Regions from separate parts of the Exiguobacterium sp. S22-S28 genome, predicted to be linked through region 1. Evidence: riboswitches for the same ligand, from Rfam matches in the RefSeq annotation. Region 1 holds a riboswitch; the other holds the start of a gene.
What was found. Region 1 has a riboswitch for S-adenosylmethionine ahead of ACHA8N_RS15440 (amino acid permease). Riboswitches for the same ligand answer to the same signal wherever they lie in the genome.
Positions count from the first base shown of each region.

Region 2: it holds a riboswitch for S-adenosylmethionine, as region 1 does, so the genes downstream of both, ACHA8N_RS14565 (Na+/H+ antiporter NhaC family protein) here and ACHA8N_RS15440 (amino acid permease) in region 1, are expected to answer to the same signal.

Region 1 is NZ_JBHFFC010000031.1:193,313-196,731, reverse strand. Features, by position in the region: gene ACHA8N_RS15450 (GntR family transcriptional regulator) at 1-225, opposite strand, end outside; gene ACHA8N_RS15445 (ketopantoate reductase family protein) at 406-1,314, shown strand; SAM riboswitch class I at 1,408-1,509, shown strand; gene ACHA8N_RS15440 (amino acid permease) at 1,592-2,992, shown strand; gene mmuM (homocysteine S-methyltransferase) at 2,967-3,419, shown strand, end outside.
Region 2 is NZ_JBHFFC010000031.1:14,053-17,471, forward strand. Features, by position in the region: gene ACHA8N_RS14555 (alpha/beta hydrolase) at 1-281, opposite strand, end outside; gene ACHA8N_RS14560 (metal ABC transporter solute-binding protein, Zn/Mn family) at 456-1,457, shown strand; SAM riboswitch class I at 1,526-1,629, shown strand; gene ACHA8N_RS14565 (Na+/H+ antiporter NhaC family protein) at 1,708-3,015, shown strand; gene ACHA8N_RS14570 (hypothetical protein) at 3,062-3,262, opposite strand; gene tnpB (IS200/IS605 family element RNA-guided endonuclease TnpB) at 3,366-3,419, opposite strand, start outside.

The sequences.
Region 1 (3,419 bases):
AGCTCCCATCCGCTCCAACCGGATGATTCGTTCTGATGCCAAGACTTTCAAGGCATCCCGGACCGGGGAACGGCTGACGGAAAAGTCGGCGGCCAATTTATTTTCAGACAAGACTGTCCCGCTTTCGATTTTGCCGGAAATGATCCGCATCCTGAGCTCATAGGCGACGCGATCACCGGCAGATGCTTTTGATAACCACTTAATCGGGTATAAAAGATCAGACATAAAAACACCTACTTTGTTTGAATGGTATACTTGTATACAAGTAGTATAAACGACGTAAACCAAAATGCAAGCGCTTTAATTAAATTGTCATCTTTGTCCAATTCGGTCTGATCTGTATGATAGGCTAGACAAAGAACATGTACTAATGGAAGAAGAAATCAGAGAACCGGGGGAATGAAAATGAAAATTTTAGTCGTTGGAGCAGGGGCAGTCGGTGGTTACTTTGGGGGACGTTTGGCGGAAAAAGGGGAAGATGTCACGTTTTTAGTCCGTACACGCCGCATGCAGGAGTTGGAACAATCCGGACTAAAGATCAGCAGTCCGCACGGTGATTTCGAGTTGATCCCACGTTTAGTTGAAGCTGGAACAGATGAGACGTTTGATCTGATTCTGCTTTCGACGAAAGCCTACCATCTGGATCAAGTCATGCAGGATATCGAACCGTTTGTCGCGGAACATACATACATTCTGCCGTTGTTAAATGGAATGGCACATCTGGAACGGTTAACTGAAACATTTGGGGAACATCGCGTGCTCGGTGGACTATGCTTTATCGAGTCGACATTGGATGAACAGGGACGGATTCTTCAAACCAGTCCTTCGCATCATCTGTTGTTTGGTCCATTGACGGGGGAACGGACGCAACGCCTGGAGGAACTCGAACGACACTTGACCGGGACAAAAGCACCAATCAAGTATTCAGAAACCATCATCCGTGACATGTGGAACAAGTATTTGTTCATTACAACATTTTCCGGTGTGACCTCGCTTTTCCGTTCGGCGATCGGTCCGATTCGAGAGCAGGAACAGGGGATGCACCAAATCCGGCAATTAGCTGCTGAAGCCAAGCTGGCGATGGAGCAACAGGGGGCGGTATTTAGTGAAGACATTGAGCAGATTCAAGAAAAACAGATCATGCAGATGAGTGAGACGATGAAATCTTCGCTTCAACGGGATATGGAAAAAGGAAACGATGTAGAGTCCGAGCATCTCTTTGGAATGCTTCTGACGGCATCAGAGACACAGCATTATCCGTTACTGCGGTCTGTCTATACCAACTTACAGATTTATCGCTCGAACAGAATTTGATTTATTTACTAGAAAGCAGTAAAAAAACATCCGGTATATTCTGAATTGTGTTGACAATTCAGAAACAGGTTGGTACTGTTATGAAAAATTACATTCTTATCTAGAGAGGTGGAGGGACTGGCCCTTTGAAGCCTCAGCAACAGGTCGAAAGATACTGTGCTAATTCCTGCGGGTGTTGTACCCGATCGATAAGCTTCTTTTTATTGTCGACCGACGCACCCATATATGTGGGTGCGTTTTTTATTTTACCGAGAGAAAGAGGAGTGTGGAAGAGCAGATGAAAGAGGAGACGTTTCGACGAAAAATGGAATCCCGGCATATCGTCATGCTGTCACTAGGCGGTGTCATCGGGACAGGATTGTTTTTAAGTACGGGTTATACACTCGAGCAGGCCGGTCGGATCGGAACGATTTTATCGTACTTGGTCGGAGCACTGGCAGTCTATCTCGTGATGCTGTGTCTAGGGGAATTAGCGGTACATATGCCGGAAACCGGCGCCTTTCATAGTTATGCGACGAAGTACATCGGATCCGGAACCGGTTATACGGTGGCGTGGCTCTACTGGTTGACGTGGACGGTCGCTCTCGGGTCGGAATTCACGGCAGCCGGCCTGTTGATGCAACGCTGGTTCCCGGACGTTCCGGTTTGGCTGTTCAGTGCCTTATTCGTTGTCATGATTTTAGGCATCAATGTCTTGACGGTTCGGTTATTCGCTGAAGTCGAGTTTTGGTTTTCTGCCGTCAAGGTTCTGACGATTTTAGTATTCATTATCTTAGGGGCAGCGGCGATCGTCGGATTTTTACCGCTCGCGGACGGATCACCGGCGCCGTTGCTCGCTCCTTTGACAGAAGACGGATTGTTTCCGAATGGTGCCTTCGCTATCTTGATGACGATGCTTGCCGTCAACTTCGCTTACTCCGGGACGGAACTGATTGGAATCGCAGCAGGCGAAGCCGTTGATCCGAAGCGAACGGTGCCTCTAGCAATTCGAACGACTGTCTTCCGGCTCGTCTTATTTTTTGTCGGAACAATCATCGTTCTCGCGATTCTGTTACCGAATGATTCAAAAGGTGTCCTCGAAAGTCCGTTTGTTGCCGTGTTTGAGCGAATCGGTCTGCCGTTTGCCGCGGACATCATGAACTTCGTCATTTTGACAGCCATTCTGTCGGCTGCGAATTCCGGATTGTACGCCGCGTCGCGGATGCTCTGGTCCTTATCCGATCAACGGATGATTACACCGTTCTTTTCCAAATTGAATGCGAGTGGTGTACCGACACGTGCTGTATTCTTTAGCATGCTCGGTGGTCTGCTCGCCTTGTTTTCCAGTGTTTACGCACCGGGTTCGGTCTACATTGCCCTGGTCTCGATTTCCGGTCTTGCCGTCGTCGTCGTCTGGATGAGTATCAGCGCGTCACAGTTCATGTTCCGAAGACGGTATCTGCAGGAGGGGAATGATCTCAGCGATTTAGTGTACCGGACGCCGTGGTATCCGCTTGTCCCAATCGTGTCCTTTTTAATGTGTCTTGCCTCTTTGATCGGGATCGCCTTTGATCCGACGCAACGGGTCGCTCTTTATTTTGGTGTCCCTTTTATCGTGGTCTGTTACATCGTGCATCATCTAATGAAAACATCATGGAAACGGAGTGTGGAAGATGTCAAAGAACAACAATCCAGTTGAACAATTGTTAAAGGAAAAGCCCTATCTTTTATTGGATGGAGCACTGGCAACAGAACTTGAGCGCCACGGGAGCAATCTCGATGATCCGCTTTGGTCGGCGCGGGTACTGATCGAAGAACCGGAGCAGATTCATCGTGTGCACGCCGATTATTTTAAAATCGGAGCGGACTGTGCGATCACGTCGAGTTATCAAGCAAGTATCGCCGGCTTCAAGAGCCGGGGAATTAAAGAAGAGGAAGCGATTGAATTGATGCAACAAACCGTTCATCTCGCACAACAAGCACGGCAAGAAACAGGGGAAAAAGCGCGTCACGCACTCATCGCAGGATCGATTGGACCGTACGGCGCTTACCTGTCCGACGGCTCGGAATACGTTGGTCATTACGGAGTGGACGACGCCCGACTCGAAGCCTTCCATCGTCCGCGG
Region 2 (3,419 bases), 180 kb from region 1:
AAGAGATCATCACGCCCTCCTCTGACAAATGCTCCACCATGTGCATAAATCGCCACCGGAAACGGTCCTTCACCGACCGGATAATACAGATCCAGTTTGAGCTCCTTCTCGCCGATCGTTTTATACAAAACGGTCCGTGGAGCCAGTTGGGTTTCCGCAAGCGGAAGCGCCGGTTCCGTCCACCGTAAAAGAGCACCGTAATTGTTCCAAATACTCGCACCGGCAGCGGCCGTCGTCAAAAGGGCAGCCCCTCCCATCAACCATGCTGTTTCCCGTCTCACCTCATCACCTCCGGGCATCCTCGCGATTTTTAATCTCATTAGTCTTTTACCCCATTTTTTTAGAAGTCGAACTTCTTCCCGCTCTTGTGCTTGACGCTTTGTTTTGGATTCGTTATAGTGAAAAGGTTCAAATCGGAATAATTACGTTTTAATACTTCTTGGAGGTTTACACATATGAAAAAGTTAATTCCCGCTTTAACGGTCGCTTTCGCCAGCGCCACTTTCCTCGCTGCCTGCGGATCAGCTGATTCAGGTTCGAATCAAGACGCGGCCGACCAAAAACTCAATGTCTATACATCGACGTTCGCCACAGCGGCGATTGCCAAAGAAATCGGCGGCGCTGATGTTGATGTCAAGATGATCGTTCCTCCGGGTGCCGATCCCCATTCGTATGAGCCGACCTCAAAACAACTGACAGAAATCGCACAAGGTGATCTGTTCCTCTTGACCGGAACCACACTTGAGCCGTATTCAGAAAAAATTAAAGCCAGTCTCAAAGGGAACGATGTCCGGTTCATCGAGACAAGCAAAGGCATCGATTTGCTTGAAGCGAGTGCTACGGTGCATGTTCACGGAGAGTCAGACGCACACGACGAAGAGCATGCTCATGAAGACGAGCACACAGAAGACGAGCACGCAGAAGAAGGACACGATCACGGCAAGTACGATCCGCACGTCTGGCTTGATCCGAACAATGCCAAATTGATGGCCCAATCGATTTCGACGGCGTTGGCAAAAGAAGTGCCGGACAAAAAAGCGACGTTCGAAAAGAAACTCGCTGAATTTAATACGCAGGCAGATGAGCTCGATCAAAACTTGCAGCAAGCTGTTGCTGACGGATCCAAAAAAGAACTGCTCGTGACACATGCCGCTTACGGGTATTTAGCGGAACGATACGGTTTTTCTCAACTGCCGATCGCCGGCATCTCTCCGTCTGACGAGCCTTCGCAAAAACAACTGGCTGCCCTCGTCAAAGAAGCCAAGCTGCACGATTTGAAATATATTGCATTTGAAGAGACGGTTTCCCCAAAAGTCGCACGGGTCATCCAACAAGAAATCGGGGCCGAAGCGATCACGATTCATAACTTGGAATCGGTCACAAAAGAACAACAGGACGCTTCTTATTTTGACTTGATGAATGAAAATGTCACGACACTCAAAAAAGCACTGCAGTGAAGTAGTGTTGACATGCATTAAAAGATACGTTACGGTAGAAAACGTATTTCAGACAATTAAATGACTTCTTTTTATCGCGAGAGACGGAGGGACTGGCCCAATGATGTTTCGGCAGCGGACGATTGAATCGTACTGTGCCAAATCCAGCAAGCTACGGCTTGAGAGATAAGAAGAGCGTCTTTTTCAGTAAAGACCTCCTTCTTTCTTGCGAAGGAGTCTTTTTTTGTACATGCAGAAATGGAGTGATTTTATGAACGAGACGATTACACCAAACAAGTGGGCCCTTCTACCATTACTGGTCTTTTTGGTTCTCTTTATCGGTGCCGGCATCTTTTATGACGACTTTTATAAGTTCCCGATTCTGATTGCCGCATTGATTGCCTTGATTTTTGCTGCCGTGACGACCAAGGGCAGTATCAATCAAACCGTTGAACGGATTGCGACGGGTGCCGGAAACCCGGACATCATGATCATGGTCTTTATTTTCTTACTTGCCGGTGCGTTTTCTGGAACAGCGGATGCGATCGGCGCCATCGAAGCAACCGTCAACGCTTCGCTGACATTTTTACCGCCTTCCCTCTTGATGAGCGGATTGTTCATCATCGCTGCCTTCATCTCGATGGCGATGGGAACTTCAACCGGTACGATTGCGGCACTCGCCCCGATCGCGCTTGGTATTCATGAAGCGACTGGGGTCAATGTTGCCATCGCAGCTGCCGCCGTCGTTGGGGGCGCAATGTTCGGGGACAACTTGTCGTTCATTTCTGATACGACGATCGCAGCGGTCCGGACGCAAAAAACTAACATGCGTGATAAATTCAGAACGAACTTCTTGATTGTTCTTCCGGCAGCCATCCTGACGATCATCATCTTGGCATTTGTCTCGGGTACAGGAGATGTCGTCGACGCGAAGACCTTCGAGTTTTATAAATTGATCCCGTATCTGTCGGTCATCGTCTTGGCCCTGTTCGGTGTCAATGTCATTCTCGTCTTGATCGGCGGAACCGCCTTGACAGGAATCATCGGTATGCTCGACGGCAGCTTTGGTTTAAGCGGCTTCGTGCTGTCAATGTCTGAAGGATTGATGGGCATGGCGGAAATTTCGATTTTGACATTACTGATGGGTGGTCTTGTCAGCCTGATCACCTTTAACGGTGGCATCGCTTTTCTGAAAGAAACTTTAACGCGACGAATCTCACAACGCCGCGGTGCTGAGTTCAGTATGGCAGCACTCGTCAGTGCGACAAATCTCGCAACAGCGAATAATACGATTTCGATTCTCGTGGCCGGTCCACTCGCAGCCGAAATCGCCGATACGTATGATATTGATCGGAAGAAATCAGCCAGTATTCTCGATATCTTCTCATGCGGCATCCAGGGAGTCATCCCGTACGGTGCCCAGTTGCTGATTGCAGCGGAGTTGACGAAAACGGCTTCTCCCGAGCTGATTCCGTATCTGTTTTATCCGTTTTTATTGTTCGTGTGTGGATCCCTTGCGATCCTTTTCGGATTCCCGCGCCGTAAAACCGCTGCTGTCCGCAAAGAAAATATTTCGTAAAACAAATAAGTCCGGCCGCCTGCAGCGCGACCGGACTTATTTGTCTTCATTTTTTCTGATTCCGACGGTTCAAGATGAAATATGCGATCGCCGGAAGCGGAAACTGGACCAGTCCTGCTCCGCCCCAAACCCACGGATTACGACCTGTTTTTTTAGCATCGCGAAAAAGTAACACGGCTTGGCTAGTCAGCAGTATCGTAATACCAACCCAGATTCCTTTTGGCAACTGTTTGACGGATTGTGCCATGATTTCTCCCCTCGCTTCTTGTGACACTTTGAACTACCCCCACCTACGCCTTGCTTAGAGGTGGGGGATTCCTGAGTTATCCGACCGGACGGTCGAAACCTGATCAGGCTAGCCCCGTCGTCCCGACGGTTGAAGAAGCCAAGATGCGTTCAGCTTC